DNA from 2 places in the Marinomonas pontica genome. Region 1 is predicted to be linked to the other one. Evidence: predicted binding sites of a transcription regulator. Region 1 holds the regulator's gene; the other holds the start of a gene.
The links. The regulator FNR, encoded in region 1, switches genes on or off when oxygen is low (the NO sensors DNR and NnrR bind a similar motif). The targets are predictions, from matches to a motif close to TTGATNTANATCAA.
Positions count from the first base shown of each region.

Region 1 (9,146 bases):
CTTCTTACTGCTGGAATACTTGGAGCTTCTGTTGTTAATGCTTCTACAGCGGGTGTGAGCTTAACCAATGAAACTGTTAAAGGTGACGTAAACTTAGACTTGGGAAGCTTTGGTATCGATGCGGGTATCACCCATGATAAAGACGAAAGCACGTCGACTGCTCACCTTGGTCTAAGCGTACAAGACTCAGACACAAGCGGGCCGTTACAAGTTGGCATTGGCGCACGTTTGTACGCTATCGATGCGGATTTAGATAATGAAGATGATCTGTCAATGGCGCTGAGCTTAGGTGGTTGGTACCGTTACACGATTCCACAAGCTAATCGCGTTAGTATTTACGGCTCATTGTACTATGCGCCCGAAGTATTATCCTTCACTAATCTGGATCACATGTACACATATGAGTTCCGAGCAGAATACATGACGATGCGCAATGCACGTGCCTACATTCGCTATGGTAAGACAGTGACTATTTACGATGACAATACGCGTAAAGAGTCAAACAAAGGTTTGTCTGTCGGTGCTACAGTAGACTTCTAGTTCTAGATTTCTGGACGATATAAAAAAGGTGGCCTAGGCCACCTTTTTTATATCAAGTTACACTCTTTTATATCTGTTACAATCAATCGCCGTCGTAGGCACACAGACTAAAAACTGGAATATCGCTGTCGCGTAATTTTTGGCTTCCACCCAAATCAGGTAAATCAATAATTGCCGCCACTTCTTTAATATTTGCGCCTTGTTTTGTTAGCAATTTGATTGCAGCAAATAAAGTGCCGCCGGTTGCAATCAAGTCGTCAAACAATAAAACTTCATCTCCAGCCTTTACAGAGCCTTCTTGGATTTCAAGCTCTGCTTCTCCATACTCAAGAGCGTACTTTTGAGAGATGGTTTTGCCAGGCAGCTTGCCTTTCTTGCGAACCAAAATCAGTGGCTTTTGAAGTTCATACGCTAAAACAGCAGCGATCAAAAAGCCACGCGCGTCGATACAAGCAATGTGCGTAATATCTGTAGCCATATAACGATGCACATAAGCATCCACTACCATTCTCATCCCTTTAGGATCACTAAAAATAGGGGTGATATCTCGGAAGCTGATGCCTTGTTTTGGCCAATCTTCAACCGTTTGGATTAGCGATTTAACGTAGTAATCATCGTAGAGCATTATGGTATTGCCTCAAAATCATTCAAATGTGAGAGATTTTACCACAATCACTAGCAACCCCAACGAGTTTTTGCATTTCTGGGAAATCAACTATTTCAATTTCTTTTCCGTCTACATGGATCAGTTCACTTTTCTGAAAGCGAGTAATGACACGGCTCACCGTTTCAACTGCTAGTCCCAAGTAATTGCCAATTTCGCCACGAGACATAGACAAACGGAATGAGCTGGCCGAATAGCCTCGTTTTTTGAAGCGATTCGAAAGATTTAAAAGGAAAGAGGCCACTTTTTCATCCGCATTTTTTTTACCGAGTAAAACCATCATTTGTTGGTCATCTGAAATCTTACGGCTCATCACTTTAAACAGTTGGTGCTTTAATGATGGTATCTGAGACGAAAGCTCTTCTAGATGGCTAAATGGTATCTCACAGACGGTTGTTGTTTCTAAAGCCTTGGCAGAAACAGGGTAGGTGTTGGAGTCAATGCCGCTTAGGCCTACCAACTCACTAGGGCAATAAAAGCCAGTAATTTGTTCTTCACCAAAAGAGGTAATGTTAAACGTTTTTAGTGTTCCAGAGCGAACAGCGTAAACGGAATCAAAGGCTTCACCCTGACGAAAAAGGAATTCACCTTTTTTGAGTGGTTTTTTACGCTCAATAATTTGGTCCAATCTATTGATGTCTTCATCAGCTAGAGCAATTGGAAGGCATAGTGCACTTAAACTGCAGTTCTGGCACTGCGAAGTTAACGTGCTATTAAAACGCGAATGTGTGTGTGTCATTGACATTTAGCTCTCCCTGAGATCCATCTATATTACTTTAGAATATTTTACTGTGTTGTTTAAATGCTTATCGAAAACCATACAAATGCATCGAATAAGCAAACGCCCACGCTCGGTAACCTTAATTGTGGTCTGCATTCCACACTGGTCTATTTCAATCATTCCATCTTCTAGCATAGGAGATAGCTTGTCCATTTCCTGAGAAAAATAATCGAAGAAATGAATTTTGTGCCTTTCCTCTACCTCTGTAACGTCCAATTTAAATTGAGATATGAGCGTCATAATAACCTGATGTCTAACTCTATCATCGTGGTCACTAATGTACCCTTTTGCAATCGCTAGTTGACCTTTTTCAATACTACTCCTATAAGCAGATAAGTCTGTGTAGTTCTGTATATAAATGCCATTTAAATCGCTAATAGCAGACACACCAAAAGCCACTAAGTCTGTACCAGCATGTGTTGTGTAGCCTTGAAAATTTCTTTGTAACTTGCCTTGTTTTTGAGCAAGCGCTAATTCATCGCTGGGTTTAGCAAAATGATCCATACCAATGTAATCGTAACCCGCTGCGGTTAGGTATTCGATGCTCATTTTTAATAAATCTAGCTTGATATTGGGTAAGGGAAGAGTGTTGTCTAAAATGCGTTTCTGAGCACGAAACCGCTCAGGCAGGTGCGCATAGTTAAACAATGAAATACGTTCAGGAGACAATGAAATCACCTGATCAAGAGTTTCTTTGAATCCCTCTAGTGACTGGTAGGGCAGGCCATATATCAAATCAAAATTAATGGATTTAATGCCCAGTGAGCGAGCATTGTCCACAAGCTCAGACACCATGGTAAGCGGCTGAACCCGATGAATGGCTTCTTGTACTTTAGCATCAAAGTCTTGCACACCAATACTGATTCGGTTTATTCCCATTTCCGTCAATAATTTCAGCTTTGAATAGGTAATTTCTCTAGGATCTATCTCAATACTGTAATCTTGAGTGCCATCATTTACTAAATTGAAATACTGTTTGATGTTTTCAAACAGAGTTGCGATCAGCTCTTCTGTCAAAAAGGTGGGAGTTCCACCGCCAAAATGCAACTGCGTAACGTCTCTGGTGTGATCGAGCATCAGGCTACGTAGCCTCATTTCTTCACCGAGCAGTTCGACGTATTCCACACCTTTGTCATATTGCTTTGTCACAATTTTATTGCATGCACAGTAGTAACAAAGGTGTGCACAAAATGGTATGTGGAAATATAAGCTCAAAGGGGCATCCGATGGCATTAACATCTTGTCGATTAGAGCAATCTTACTGATTGCTGGATCAAACTGTGGCGCGGTCGGGTATGAAGTATAGCGGGGCCCAGATAAATCATACTTACTAATAAGTGAAGAATCCCAAATCATCGTGTGTTCCTATTAAAATTTCTAATAGGAAGTCTACTCTTTAGCGGTGTGGTCTTTTCTGACGCAGATCAATAATTATCATGCTGACAGGATAAAAACACACAAACCTTCCCCAAAAATTTTCGACCACCGTTCTCAGCGAACGTGGAATTTGATTTAATGGTTTTTTTAAAATCTGAATACTATGAAAACATCACATTTTTACCTCGCCCATGGTGCGGGAGTCGGTCATAAAAATGAATTTATGACGCAGCTTTGTCGCTCGCTTTCAGAAGAAGCGCAACAGACCGTGTATCCTGTGACATTTTCTTATATGCAGGAACAAGAACGCTCAGGCAAAAAAAGACCGCCCCCTCGGTTTAATACGCTAATCCCAGAGTTTAGCAAGTGCATCGAACAAGAGCGCTCTTGTATTGTTGCAGGCAAATCAATGGGAGGACGGGTCGCTAGTCAATTGACTAATTTACCAATGGTCAAAGGTGTCGTGTGTTTTGGTTTTCCTTTTTACCCCGCTGGGAAGCCAGAAAAGCACCGATTGTCATTCCTAGAAAATTTGACCGCTCCCTGTCTAATAATACAAGGGACAAGAGATCAGCTTGGCTCATTGGAGTGGGTAAGTCGTCAAAACCTCCCCAGCAATGTTGAAATCATTTGGATTGAGGGAGCAGACCATGACTTCAAGACGCTAAAAAAATACAATAGAAGCATCGATGATACGATTTCAGAAATTAGCGCACACACCAAAAATTGGTTAGACAACAAGCTAGAGTGCAGAGATTAATACAGCAGAGAAGAATACTATGGAATATCAAGCCGTACTTGATGCAACGGATTTACTGTGCCCTGAGCCAGTAATGATGCTGCATGTGGAAATGAGAAAAATGGCTGCGAAAGACATACTTAAAGTGATCGCGACAGACCCATCAACAACCCGCGATATACCAAAGTTTTGCCAATTTCTCGGGCACACACTGGTAAAGCAAGAACAAGAAGGGAGTGTTTACTACTATTGGATTGAAAAAAAGTCGAGTTGAAAAAGAATGAAAGAAAGCCCAGTTTTTTCTGGGCTTTCCGGTATTTCTAAATGTTTTTAAGCCACTTTCAGATTACTCGAGGACTCTTTTTGTCCATGAATTGCGCTTTGATAAGTTTGTTCAAAACTTGAATAAGAAACGTCGATATCTAACCTTAGGTGACGGGCGACGTCGTTTGAAGACACCAGACCTCGTATTGCTTTTGTCTCTTCATCTATGACAAGTAAATGTTGCAAAGAATTATTGCGCTGACTAAATAGAAGAGATTCAATATCTGAATGTTTAAGTGACGTATAAGAAAGAGCGAGTAACACTTCTTTTGATCTCATCAAATCAGCAACCATCAATTCAGAGCGCTTAAACCCATTCGCTACTTGCTTAATAAACACATCTTCAGATAAATCTTCTAAGCTAATGATCCCAATAAATTGGTTGTTTTCATCGACGACAATTTTCATTCGGACGTGTTCTTTTCTCATTAAATGCACGAGCTCATCAGCAGGGGTGCTGGATTCAATGACTCGAGGACCTGCATTTTGAAAGTCGGTGAACACAGACAAAGCGGATGAGTAGAGAGTGATGTTCTCGACAGTGGTAGGCCAAGTTAGCTCATTTACATTTTTTGTTGATACATACGTTAACGTTTTCATGATTAGTCACCAGTACAAAATGAATAGATAAAAATTGGGGTGAGTTAGATCAGTGAAAAAGGTGGCGCCCTAGGGTTAACGTTGCTATGGATGGCTGATGTGAGAAAATAGGAACTTCTGTAAAAGGAGCGTGAAAACGTTGCTTCAGCGAAACTATGTGATGAATGACGAGCCAAGCAGCCTTTATCTGATCCGTTTTCTTCATCAAGAGCAACCACTTCGCCGCAGTGTTGTTCGGCTATTGGTTCCATCCAGCGAAACTGATTAACTTCTTTTGCATTAGCGCGTTGAGAGATCGTCAAAATTGACGACGCAATCACGGCAATGATCATAAGGAGTTGGAATTTCATGGAGCACCAAATGTTTGATTTATATTTTGAATATAGGCCTGATGCCATTGAAATTACAGCCTTTTTTACAAAATGCCGCATATTTTCACGATCCGCTACTTTGTTGAACCATTATGGTCATAATGAATAAGGCTTGATCTATGTCGACTTTCTGTTTGGTGTTTTCCGATACGCTATATCACAGGAAACACAAACTACCAGGAGAATAGTATGAAAGCCGCGGTCGCCAACACATTCGGGTCTATCCTTAACATTGAAGATATTCCAATGCCTAACATTGAGTCTCATCAGGTACTTGTAAAAATTCATGCTTGTGGTGTATGTCACACTGATTTGCATGCATGCCATGGAGATTGGCCGGTGAAACCGACTTTGCCGTTGGTACCTGGACACGAAGGTGTTGGAGAGGTTGTTCAAGTGGGCAGCGCTGTGAAGCACATTAAGCAAGGTGATCGGGTTGGAATTCCTTGGTTATACAGCGCTTGTGGTCATTGCGAATATTGCTTGAGTGGCGATGAAAACCTGTGCCTCTCGCAACAAAATGCTGGGTACTCCGTTAATGGTAGCTATGCGGAATATTGTGCTGCGGATGCCGATTATGTTGTCAAAGTGCCTGCTAATTTAAGTTTTGTTGACGCGGCGCCATTGTTTTGTGCTGGTGTTACTACTTATAAAGCGCTCAAAGTCTCCAAGGCGAAACCTGGAAACTGGGTGGCCATTTTTGGCATCGGCGGACTTGGCCATCTTGCTGTCCAGTATGCTGTGGCTATGGGTTTTCGGGTTGTTGCAGTCGACACAGGCCAAGCGAAACGAGAACTTGCTATCTCGCTAGGTGCAGAAGCGTACTGTGACTTTAAAACTGACAATGTCGTTGAAGATATTCTTCATGCCACGGGTGGTGTTCATGCCAGCGTGTGTACCGCAGTAAGCAAAGCAGGCTTTAGGCAGAGTTATGATGTCATTCGACGTGGCGGTAAGTGTGTTTTAGTGGGTTTGCCAGCAGATGACATGCCGCTTCCTATTTTCAACACAGTGCTGAATGGAGTGAGTGTTGTTGGTTCTATCGTTGGTACAAGAAAAGATTTAGAGGAATGCTTGGAGTTTGCAGCGCGTGGCAAGGTGAAGGCCATCATAGAAGAGAAAAAACTTGATGACATCAACGAGATTTTTGCCGATATGGAAAAAGGCGAAATTACGGGCCGTATCGTTATGTCTATGTAATCTAAGTTGACATAAAAAAAGGAAAATCTAAAAGTAAGGCGAATTTACATCGCCTTACTTTTTGTAGTCACATCATGTCGGTTTTAAGCGGTTGCTGCTGGCAACATGATTGTTGCTTCACCTGTCACAACAACTTTACCGTCGCATTCGCACACGGTTTTTAATGTTGCACGTCGGCGTCTTTCATTAATGTCGGTAACGGTAATTGTCGTGATCACTTCTTGCCCAATAAATACTGGCGCTCGAAACTTCAGAGTTTGTTCTAAGTAAATACAACCCGGCCCAGGTAGCTGTGTACCAATTGCGGCTGAGATAAAGCCCGCCGTCAGCATGCCGTGGGCAATAGGCTGACCGAAAGAGGTTGTCGCTGCGTATTCTGCGTCTAAATGCACAGGGTTTGTGTCACCCGTCACATCAGCAAACGCGTGAACATCTGCCTCTGTGACTACTTTGCGGTATTCGACGCTTTGATCAATTGAAAGCTGTTCTAATGTATAACCAGAAGTCATTGCCAATCCTTATTTAGTCATTTTCGAGTATGGTACACTTTCGACGAACCATTCTTAAGAGGTATCTATGGTTAAATTGGTGATTTTTGATTGGGACGGTACGCTATTCGATTCCATCGATAAAATTTGCGAATCCATGCTCCAAGCAGGCCGTCTGGCCAATGCCCCTGCCAGACAGAAAGAAGACATTAAAAACATCATTGGTTTGTCACTTGATAAAGCCGTATCGGTAGTGTGGCCAGAACTAAAAAGTGCCCACCAAAATAATCTTATTGAGCATTATAAACGTATTTACGTTGCCGCTGACCAAGCGCCACCATCGGCTTATGCCGGTGTATTAGCGGTTTTGGATCAGTTAAAAGTCGCGGGAATTCAACTGGCGGTTGCCACCGGAAAGAGTCGACGAGGTTTGGATCGAGTTATGGCTCTAACTAAGACGGAAAATTACTTTGTTGCAACACGCTGTGCCGACGAAGCATTATCAAAGCCGCATCCGCTAATGCTTGAACAGTTACTCAACGAATTAGATACATTACCAGAGAACGCCATTATGATAGGCGACACAGAGTATGATTTAGAAATGGCAACTAATGCAGGCATGAAAAGCGTCGGAGTGACCTATGGCGCACATCATGAAGACCGGCTAAAAGCTTGTAAGCCACACGCCATCATTGACCACTTTACACAATTACCAACTATATTAGGGCTTTAAAGTAATGAGCTGGACAGAAGATGAAGATCAGCAACACAAAATCACAGATGCGACGTCATCTCCACCAAATAAATCGTCAGTGAAAGATAACCTTGACCCGAATAAAGAAATTTGGAGTTTGTTAGAAAAAACACTGAGTGAAAACCTGATAGAAAAACGTCGTAGTCGCCGCTGGAAAATTTTCTTTCGTTTTCTTACATTGATTATTGTAATTTCCGTGATCGTTGGGTGGTTCGCAAAGTCCAGCCTGCAAGATGTAAGTCTCGAAGGAGATGTAGTGGCAATGATTCCGATGCGTGGCGTAATAGGCGCCAACGCGGAAATTGAGTCATCCGAATTCGTTCGATTGCTGGATAATGCATATCAAAATACACAGCTCACTGGTGTTATTATAGAAATGAACAGTCCTGGCGGTAGTCCTGTGCATTCGGGCATTATCTACGATGCCATTCGTAGTAAAGAACAAGCTTACCCAGAAATTCCGGTTATCGTCGTGGTCGAAGACATGGCGGCTTCTGGAGGTTATTACATCGCGTCCGCTGCTAACGAAATTTACGCGGACAAAGCCAGTTTAGTCGGTTCCATCGGTGTCATCTCATCAGGCTTTGATGCCAGCCATTTGCTTGAAAAAATTGGTGTTGAGCGTCGCACATTCACCGCTGGCCGCAATAAAGCCTTTCTGGATCCATTTACCCCCATGACTGAAGAAGCCAAAGCGAAATGGCAAGCGGTGCTGGATGAAACGCATCAACAGTTCATCAACGCAGTGAAAGAAGGCAGAGGAAAAAAGTTGGTCATTACTAACGATGTATTTTCTGGCATGGTGTTTACGGGCTCGCAAGCCATCAAAATTGGCTTAATTGACGGCTTAGCCAGTGTTAATGACATTCTAGACAGTCGCTTTCCTAATGCAGAACCTGTTGTATACGAGCCAAAACAAGATTCTTGGAAAGAATTGGCGAAAGAGCTTGGTGTTGAAATGGCGACAAGAGTCATTAATAGCACAAACCTTCAATAGCCTCTAAGCTTAAAACTTACAAAGCCCCTGATTGGGGCTTTTTTATTGCCTGAAATAAAGCTATTGCGCGAATTGGAAGAAATGCATAACGAGGGCATTGAGAACACCTATGTGGCTACATAAGGATATATTTGATAAAATAATTCCTGATATTATTAAATAAAAATCAGTGGGACAGCTAACGATGGCGAGAAAAGCAAATATAGCAAGAGAAGAGATAGATCAGGCTTGCTGGGATTTGATTGAAAACAACCGGTTTCCTAATATTCCTCGACTGACCGAATATTTTCTGCAAAAAGACGGTCGTCGTT
Region 1 covers NZ_AP027271.1:1,761,342-1,770,487, forward strand. Annotated here, with positions in the region: gene AABA11_RS08210 (YfaZ family outer membrane protein) at 1-540, shown strand, start outside; gene AABA11_RS08215 (adenine phosphoribosyltransferase) at 623-1,165, opposite strand; gene fnr (fumarate/nitrate reduction transcriptional regulator Fnr) at 1,188-1,949, opposite strand; gene hemN (oxygen-independent coproporphyrinogen III oxidase) at 1,971-3,341, opposite strand; gene AABA11_RS08230 (alpha/beta family hydrolase) at 3,526-4,122, shown strand; gene tusA (sulfurtransferase TusA) at 4,142-4,375, shown strand; gene AABA11_RS08240 (CBS domain-containing protein) at 4,432-5,025, opposite strand; gene AABA11_RS08245 (hypothetical protein) at 5,070-5,375, opposite strand; gene adhP (alcohol dehydrogenase AdhP) at 5,586-6,596, shown strand; gene AABA11_RS08255 (MaoC family dehydratase) at 6,680-7,105, opposite strand; gene AABA11_RS08260 (HAD-IA family hydrolase) at 7,173-7,817, shown strand; gene sppA (signal peptide peptidase SppA) at 7,822-8,835, shown strand; gene AABA11_RS08270 (hypothetical protein) at 9,020-9,146, shown strand, end outside.

Region 2 (9,146 bases), 1.4 Mb from region 1:
AAGACGAAGCTCAGCCGAGTGAGGTTTTATTGTCTGCGCAGAACCTTTCTCAGTTTGATAGTCAGGGCGTGAAACGCTTAAAAAATGTCAGTTTAGAATTACGTGCTGGTGAAATTTTAGGCATTGCTGGGGTGTCTGGTAATGGTCAAAGTGAATTATTGAATGTGTTGTCTGGCATCGTTCCTATGGACGAAGGCGAGATCCATTTTGCAGGTCAAGTCATGACCGCAAAAGCCCCAAAAGATGCTGCGCAGATGCGAGACCTTAAGATGGCTCACGTACCAGAAGACCGCCATAAAATGGGGTTGGTGACGGGTTTTGAAGCGTATGAAGCCGCGGTGTTGGGCTACCACAATTCGCCTGCGTATAACGGCAAAATCCTTATGGACCGTAAGGCTATGCTGGATGAGTGTAATGAACGTATGGCGGCGTGGGACGTTCGTCCACCCAATCCACATTTAAAAACCGCTAACTTTTCCGGTGGTAATCAGCAAAAAATTGTTATTGCCCGTGAAGTAGAACAGAACCCAGATGTTTTGTTGATTGGTCAGCCGACCCGCGGTGTGGATATTGGCGCGATTGAAAATATTCACGAGCAAATTGTTAAATTAAGAGACGCTGGCAAAGCTATTTTGTTGGTATCCGTAGAACTGGATGAAATTATGGCACTGAGTGATCGCATCATTGTGATGTTTGATGGTGCGGTCGTTGGTGAGCTTGATGCGAAAGACGCAGACGAACGCACCCTTGGCTTGATGATGGCTAACGCCTATAACGAAGAACAAGGCGAAGAGCAAGAAGGGGTATCTGCATGAGTCAGGCGAAAGTTCCAGCTTGGGTAAATATTGCACTTATCCCAGTACTGAATATTTTATTGGCCTTTTTAGTATCTGGATTGGTGATTCTGGCTATTGGTGAAAATCCAATCGAAGCGGCTGGCTATCTGATCTATGGTGCTTTTGGTTACGACGAAGGCATTGGCTATACGCTGTATTACGCCACGAACCTGATTTTTACCGGTTTGGCAGTGTCGGTTGCATTTAAAGGTGGGTTGTTCAACATCGGTGGTGAAGGGCAAGCGTACATTGGTGGTTTGGGTGTGGGTTTGATCTGTTTATCGCTTGATCACACTATGCCGTTTTATGTGATTGCGCCATTGGCGGTGATAGGCGCTGCTGTGTTTGGCGCTGCATGGGGTTACATTCCCGCGTACTTGCAAGCGCGTCGTGGTAGTCACATTGTTATTACCACCATCATGTTTAACTTTATTGCGTCGTCTTTGATGGTTTACTTGATTGTGAATTGGCTAAAAGAAGATGGCCGCATGGCACCTAATAGCCGAACGTTTGAAGAAAACGCGTGGTTGCCTTACTTACATGAAATCTTTTCCCCATTAGGGATTGAGATTGGTGATTCTCCACTGAACTTGGCTTTTGTGTGGGCATTGTTGTGCTGTGTCTTTGTGTGGGGATTGATTTGGCATACTCGCTGGGGTTACCAGCTGCGTACATTGGGAACCAATCCAACGGCCGCGCGTTATGCAGGTATTGATACGGCAAAAGTGACGATCTGGGCAATGTTGATTTCGGGTGGTTTGGCTGGTTTTGTCGGTCTGAATGAAATCATGGGTGTTAACCATAACTTGCTGCTTAATTTCACTGCTGGTTATGGTTTTGCGGGGATTGCGGTGTCGTTGATGGGGCGCAATCATCCTATTGGTATTATTTTGGCTGCGGTTTTGTTTGGTGCCCTGTATCAAGGTGGTGCGGAACTGGCTTTTGAGATTCCAACCATCACACCTGAAATTGTGGTAGTGATTCAAGGTTTGGTTATTTTGTTCTCTGGTGCGCTTGAACACATGTTCAAAGACCGTATCGAAGGCTTTTTTATTCGCAGAGCGGTCGCGTAGGAGAAGAATATGTTTGAAACATTAATATTGATGCTAGACGCGACCATGCGTGTATCGACACCGCTTATCTTTGCGGCGTTAGCTGGCTTGTATTCTGAGCGTGCAGGCATTGTAGATATTGGTTTAGAAGGTAAAATTTTGGGCAGTGCGTTTGCGGCTGCAGCGGGGGCCGCGGTGTTTGGCTCTGCGTGGATTGGTCTTTGCTTTGGGATTATGGCGTCGGTGTCGTTGGCGATGATTCACGGTTTTGCGTGTATTACGCATCGCGGTGACCACATCGTTTCGGGTGTGGCGATTAATACCATTGTGGCTGGTCTTACGGTTACTTTGTCGATGGATTGGTTTGGCATGGGCGGTCAAACGCCGGCTTTGACGGGGGATGCGCGCTTCTTAGATATCACCTTTCCTTTTGCTGATGCATTAGAAAGTGTGCCAGTGATAGGGTCGATCTATTCGAATTTACTGAGCGGTCACAATATTCTAGTGTACTTGGCGTTCGCGATGGTTCCTGTGACGTATTGGGTGATTTACAAAACGCGCTTTGGCTTGCGTCTTCGCGCGGTGGGGGAAAACCCACATGCTGTAGATACTGCGGGTATTTCGGTGGCGTTTATCCGCTACCGAGCTCTCATTGTGTGTGGCATCTTATGTGGTCTTGCGGGGGCGTATTTGTCGACTGCGCACAATGCAGGATTTTTGAAAGACATGAGCGCGGGCAAGGGCTATATGGCGCTGGCTGCACTGATTTTTGGTAAGTGGCGCCCAGTGCCAGTCTTATTAGCGTGTTTGCTGTTTGGTTTCTTGGACGCCGTTGCTGTGCGTATGCAGGGCGTTGAGATTCCTGGGATTGGTGAAGTGCCTGTGCAGGCGATCGAAGTGTTGCCGTATGTGCTGACGGTTCTGTTGCTTGCTGGCTTCATTGGCAAAGCCGTTGGACCAAAAGCCGTAGGCCGACCCTATGTGAAAGAGCGAGCCTAGTATGCCTGATTTGACGCAGAATACTGAGCTATTCGAGCTGGCGAAAGAGGCGATGAATAAGGCGTACGTGCCTTATTCTCAGTTTCATGTTGGCGCGGCGATCTTAACGGCAAAAGGTCAGTTTTATTCCGGCTGTAACGTAGAAAATGCGGCTTACCCAGAAGGGACCTGTGCCGAAGCGGGAGCGATTGCTGCTATGGTGCTGGGTGGTGATACGCTGATAAAAGACATCTACGTTATTGGTAATGGCGATGGTTTAGTAACGCCTTGTGGTGGCTGCCGTCAGAAAATTCGTGAATTCTCTTCTGCGGACACCATGATACATATTTGCGGTGCAGAAGGCGTAAGAAAGTCACTTACTATGGATGAGTTATTGCCTTTCTCGTTTGGCCCAGAAAACCTTGAACAAGCGGGCTAGCGGTCAGTTCAGTTTATTGTTTAAAAACCACCTTCGGGTGGTTTTTTCGTTTAGGCTGTTTGGTTTCTCGAAAGCCAGCGCGCCAGCATTGGCCCCGCAATGAGCACCAACAAAAACCGAGCCACTTGCATGGCCATCACAAACGACACGTCTGCACTGGTGGAAGCCGCAATGATGGCAACTGAGTCTGCACCTCCTGGGCTGGTGGCGAGAAATGCCGTCAGCGGGTCAATTCCCGCAAACGTAATCAAGAGACCCGCAACGCCTGCGTTGATGGTAATCAGTGCGATAATGGCCCCCAGCACGTGTGGAAAAACGTGCCAAGCATGATGCAACACTTGTCGAGTGAAACGAAAGCCTATTCCCCAGCCAAGTACCGCGAAGCTCAAAGCTAAACACCAGCTTGGTAATACAATGGGCAACAGCCCCGTGAACTTGATTACCAAACCAACCGACAAAGACAGCAGCATGGGGCCACTTGGTAAGCGCAGCAATACTCCCGCCACACTGGCCAGCAGGATGATGCCAAGTGTGATGCTAAAACCAAGCCATGATGACACGCCAAGCCAATCTGTGGGCACAGCGGACACATCGTCAACGTGGAATAAGGTGGCTACAATAGTGGCTGCGACGGCACAACAGGCAACGCGTAAATATTGCATGAAGGCAACCAATCGCATGTCTGCACCATAAGATTCCGACATGATGGTCATGGCCGAAGCCGCCCCCGGCGATGACCCCCAAATAGCCGTCGTGCCCGGCAGCAAACCAGTTCGACTCAATAGCCACCCCAACAAACTGGACGCCAATATCGTAGACACCGTACCGATTAAAAATAACGGCCACTCTAACGATATTTTAGCAAATACGGTTAAGGGCAGGCTGTTGGCGATCATCATGCCCAGTATCCCCTGAGCAAAGAGAAAGAGCGGCTTTGGCAATGTCATACCAGCACCGCTTGTAGCGAGTAAAATGGCGGTGATCATAGGGCCAAGCAACAAGGCCGCAGGAATTCGAACGTATTCAAATACGCACACCAAAACAAATGAGACGCCAAGCAGCATCATTAAACGCCATGAGGTAGGCCAACGAGAAGGGGTTTTGCATAAAGACAAAAAAGGTGAGCGCATAGCAAAATCAGAGACAATCCATCGTTTAAAACGGGGCCATCATACCTGAAATCCATCATGTCGTGTCGGCACTGACGGTGATGTTAAGCATAGGTGCTCATGATATTAGGTAGAGACAGCAACATAACATTTATCAATATACGCCAAGAAACTGACAGGACGCTGACGCAGGTTTCGCTTGGTAGCGTTGGTTTTTTCTCGTTATCTGGTTACCATTAACCGCACTATTTTTTAATGCCTCAAGGAAAAGAAAAAAATGCGAGTAATGAGTATTTTATCTTGGGTGACGCTCTCTCTTGCGCTAACGGCTTGCGCCAGTGGCCCAATTAGCCGATCAGATGCGGTTGGGTTTGAAGAAAGTGGTGGTGCCAGTTATTACGCGATGAAATACCAAGGCCGTAAAACGGCGAGTGGCGAATTGTTTGATCAAAAAGCCATGACAGCTGCCCACAAACGTTTGCCTTTTGGTAGTAAAGTCAAAGTCACCAACATCGAGAATGGCAAAAGCGTTGTGGTACGAGTCAACGATCGAGGGCCCTTTGTTCGCGGTCGGATTATTGATCTGAGTAAATCCGCTTTCCAACGAATCGGAAACACTCGCGATGGTGTAATAGAAGTAGAGATTGAAGTGCTACGTTAGGAAGCACCTCGACACTTTTCGAGCAAGCTGGGGGTTAGCTTTATCGTGGCGATGACTTGGCCGAAATCGTCTGGATCCCGCTGTATGGTAAAGCCCAAATGACGACAGAATTCGATCATGCGTTTGTTTTCGGCTAGGACGATACCTTTCATTACTCGAATGCCTTTGTCGGCGGCGACCTGAAACAGTTGTCGCATTAGATAAGACGCCAAACCCAAGCCCTGAAACTCATCCCCTAATACCACCGCAAACTCACAACTTTGATCATCAAAATTGTCTATGTAACGCGCGGTGCCTACCAGCCGGTCTTGTCCTTCGCGGTTAATGACGGCAAGTAACGCCATTTCTCGGTCGTAGTCTATGTGCGACATGCTGGCGAGCATGCGCGGTGTCAGTTCTTCTATGTTAGAGATAAAGCGAAAGTAACGGGTTTCGTGGGACATGCTGCGCACAAAATCGGCCAATATGCTCGCATCTCTTGGTAAAACGGGTCTAACGGTGGCGGTTTCGCCATTTTTTAGGTCGCGCTCCGATACCCATTGTCTTGGGTAAGGGTGAATGGCGAGGTGTTCATAGCGGCGCCAACTTTTGCATAAACGAAGCTGAGCAGACACGTCCGCGTAAACGCTGCCGCTGTCGTGGAGTCGCACGTCTGCAAGGTCGAGACGTTCAATTTCGGGTAATTCACACACCATGGTAGATAAGTTACGCAGCAGGCTTTCTAGTTCGAATGACTCTTCACCGGGAAAAGCGCGCTGTATTAAATCTTTTGCCAGAATGGTGTTGAGCGGTGGCAAAGCAACGGCTTCCGCCTGTTTGTGTTGTTGAGCGCCTTCCAATGACAAACCAATGGCAGGGCCAAACACAGCGTCTTGAAAAACGCGCAGGTGAATCGGTGCAGACAATTGATTGGAAGCCTGACGGCGCGTGATTAAACGAATGTGAAACAGCTCAAAAATTTCCCGTAAGGCATCGGCGTTGGGCGTTTTTTGTTTGTCTTTGAACAGTTGGTTCAGGGCTTTTGTTGCCTCGGAAACGTCAATTTTGAAGCGGAAAGCGTGGCTGTCTGGGGATTGCTTGGCGAGCAATTGGTTGCGTTGAAATTGCACCAAAAACTGAAAACCTTCAATGGCGGTTTCTGGCGTTCTAAAAGTGGGAATGCCCGCTTCGTTGATGCGTGTGCGCATGTTGGTCATATTGCCACCGCCGAGTAAACACACCATGACGAGTTTTTTCTGCGTGCGATGCAGCTTGATGATGAGATCATACAGGGAATCAATATCAATCAATGCCGTAGGACTTAGCGTCAGCAGTACGGCACCGCAGTCGTCACTGTGTAACGCGTCGGCAGCAAGGTCGATAAACAGATCCGTCGCGCAACTTGCCCAAACCGTAGTCACTGGGCCTATGCCGCCACGACCTGCCATGGTGGTTTCCAGTTTGTCTCTGAGCTCGCCTTCTGGTGTGAGCAGATCAATCTCTAATTCCATGGCGCGTTGCGCGGCGAGTTCCCCCGGTCCTGCGCCATTGCCAATAATTAACAACGAGCCCTCTTTGACGCGACGGGCGTTGGTCATGACCGACGCGGCCGCGATTAAATCGTTTAAGCGACGGCCTCGTACTGCGCCGGTTCGGCTCAGAGCAGCGTCCAGCACTCGCTCGTCCGCACCGATCGAATGTTCTGTGACCACGGCCACGGGTTTGCTTCGTCCGGTTGCTCGTAAACTGCTGAGAAAGCGCGTCGGGCGGCCAATTTTTTGCAAATACATCAAAATCGCCTGACTCTCAAAGTCATTGGATAAATAGTCCAGTACTTGCGAAGGCATCACATCCACGGGAGTTCCCATCGAAACGACTTGTGAGAACCCAATGCCTTGCCATGTCGCCCAATCGACTAAGGCACTCGCGACCGTGCCGGATTGTGACATTAGAGCGAGTCGGCCAGTTAAAGGTTGTGTGAGGCCAAGCCAGGCATAAACGCCTTGTTTTGGGCGGCAAATGCCAAAGCTGTTCGGGCCAAGCAAACGCACATTGTGTTGACGTAATGCTTCAATCAGTGACTCTTGACTGTCTCCCGTCCAAGATAGCATCAGCAAAGAACCAATTCCCGCCGCTCCGCAACTCGCAATGATGTCTTCCATCGACTGATGACTGTGTGTGCCGACCAGCACCGCGATGTCTGGACTATGAGGTAATTCGGTTAAATGCGTGACGAGCGGAAAGGCAAACGGTTTGGCGGGTTGAACGCCCGACAAAAACACAGGGCAAGATTTCTGAGCGTCAGACAACGAGGTTAACAGTGCCAGCATAAGCGGGTTCTGTGCATCATCACCGGTCAACACCACCATCGATTTTGGCGCGAGTAGAGATTGTAATGCGTGTTGGCTCACCTGATCGTCTCCTGAAACTCACGTATATTTGAAGTCATAGCACTGTCTTAGGACTGTAGCACAGTTCTTTGCTGTGCGAATGGTAGACCATCGTAGGGTAGACTGTCCTTAGCGTGTGTGGCTTGATATCAAGCAATTAAACGTCAGAATAGACAACAATTAAAAACGTCAAAAATAGCAATCGTCAAAAATAACAATACTGGAATAAAGATGACCACGGCTTACATCACACACACCTATTGCGACAAACACAACATGGGGGAAGATCACCCAGAATCTCCTCTGCGCCTTGGTGCGATTCAAAACCGATTGATCATGGGGCAATTAATGGACTTTCTACGCCGTTTGGAAGCCGAGCCCGCGACGCGTGAGCAGCTGAATCAGACGCACTCAGCGGCGTATGTGGATGCCATGTTTGCCCGCGCGCCAAAAGAAGGGAGCATTGAATTAGAGCCTGAAACCATTATGATGCCGCACACCTTGGATGCGGCTTTGTATGCCGCAGGCTCTGTCGTACAAGCGGTTGATTTGGTGATGTCTGGTGAAATGGACAATGCGTTTTGCGCGATTCGACCACCTGGTCATCATGCGGAACAAGACAAAGCCATGGGTTTTTGTCTGTTCAATAATATCGCTGTGGGTACTCGTCACGCCATTAAACAGTTTGGCCTAGAGCGTGTGGCGATTGTGGATTTTGACGTTCATCATGGCAACGGCACAGAAGATATTTTCAAAACCGATCCTAGCGTACTGTACGCCTCCAGCTATCAGCACCCATTTTACCCTTACAGCGATCCGGGGGCTTCCCACGATAATATTCTTCATATGCCTCTGGAAGCAGGGTCTGGCAGTGACGCCTTCCAGGCCATTATTACCGAGCAACTCTTGCCTGCCTTGGACGCGTTCAAACCACAGCTTATTATGATTTCCGCAGGGTTTGACGCCCACAAAGAAGACCCTATGGGGCAACTAAGGCTGAGCGAATCGGACTTTACGTGGATCACCGATCTTTTGATGGACGTAGCGGATCGACATTGTGATGGAAAAATTGTCTCGGTCTTGGAAGGCGGCTACAACATAGACGCGCTCGGCCGCGCTGCGTTTTGTCATATCAAAAGTTTGATGAAGTTGTAGTTATAAAACAGAGCACTTTTCTTACCATTTCGCCTCTTATTCCTCTTGGAAAGTACGTCGAGTGTCCGTTGGTGGTTGGCCAAAGAAGCGGTGGTAGGTGCGGCTGAAGTGGGCGGCACTGACAAATCCACAGGCAACTGACACCTCAAAAATGCTGAGGTTTGACTGCTGAATGAGCTGACGTGCACGGGTTAAGCGGTATTCCATATAATAGCGGGCGGGCGTAACGCCGACGTTAATTTTGAACAATCTTTCTATTTGGCGACGGGAAATTCCCACTAGTTTGGTGAGTTCATCGATGCTTAATGGGTCCTCTATGTTACTTTCCATCAGCAAAATGGCGTCTTTTATACAGTCTGGCGTATGCGTGTCGGAGCGTAAAAATCGGTTTGCCGCTTTGTTGTCTGTTTTATGGATTCGGTCAGAACCGATGACTTCGGCAACGGCTTGGGAGCAATCCGCGCCATACGCACCTTTGATAAAGTGAAGCATCATGTCGAGCGCGGTGTTCGGCCCTGAGCAAGTAAACAACGAACCCTCCTCGGTA
Region 2 covers NZ_AP027271.1:404,047-413,192, forward strand. Annotated here, with positions in the region: gene AABA11_RS01930 (ABC transporter ATP-binding protein) at 1-815, shown strand, start outside; gene AABA11_RS01935 (ABC transporter permease) at 812-1,909, shown strand; gene AABA11_RS01940 (ABC transporter permease) at 1,919-2,887, shown strand; gene cdd (cytidine deaminase) at 2,889-3,305, shown strand; gene AABA11_RS01950 (AbrB family transcriptional regulator) at 3,356-4,435, opposite strand; gene AABA11_RS01955 (septal ring lytic transglycosylase RlpA family protein) at 4,692-5,075, shown strand; gene AABA11_RS01960 (bifunctional acetate--CoA ligase family protein/GNAT family N-acetyltransferase) at 5,072-7,465, opposite strand; gene AABA11_RS01965 (histone deacetylase family protein) at 7,676-8,599, shown strand; gene AABA11_RS01970 (GlxA family transcriptional regulator) at 8,636-9,146, opposite strand, start outside.
Region 2: the regulator FNR is predicted to act here: its motif matches at 7,588-7,601, upstream of AABA11_RS01965 (histone deacetylase family protein).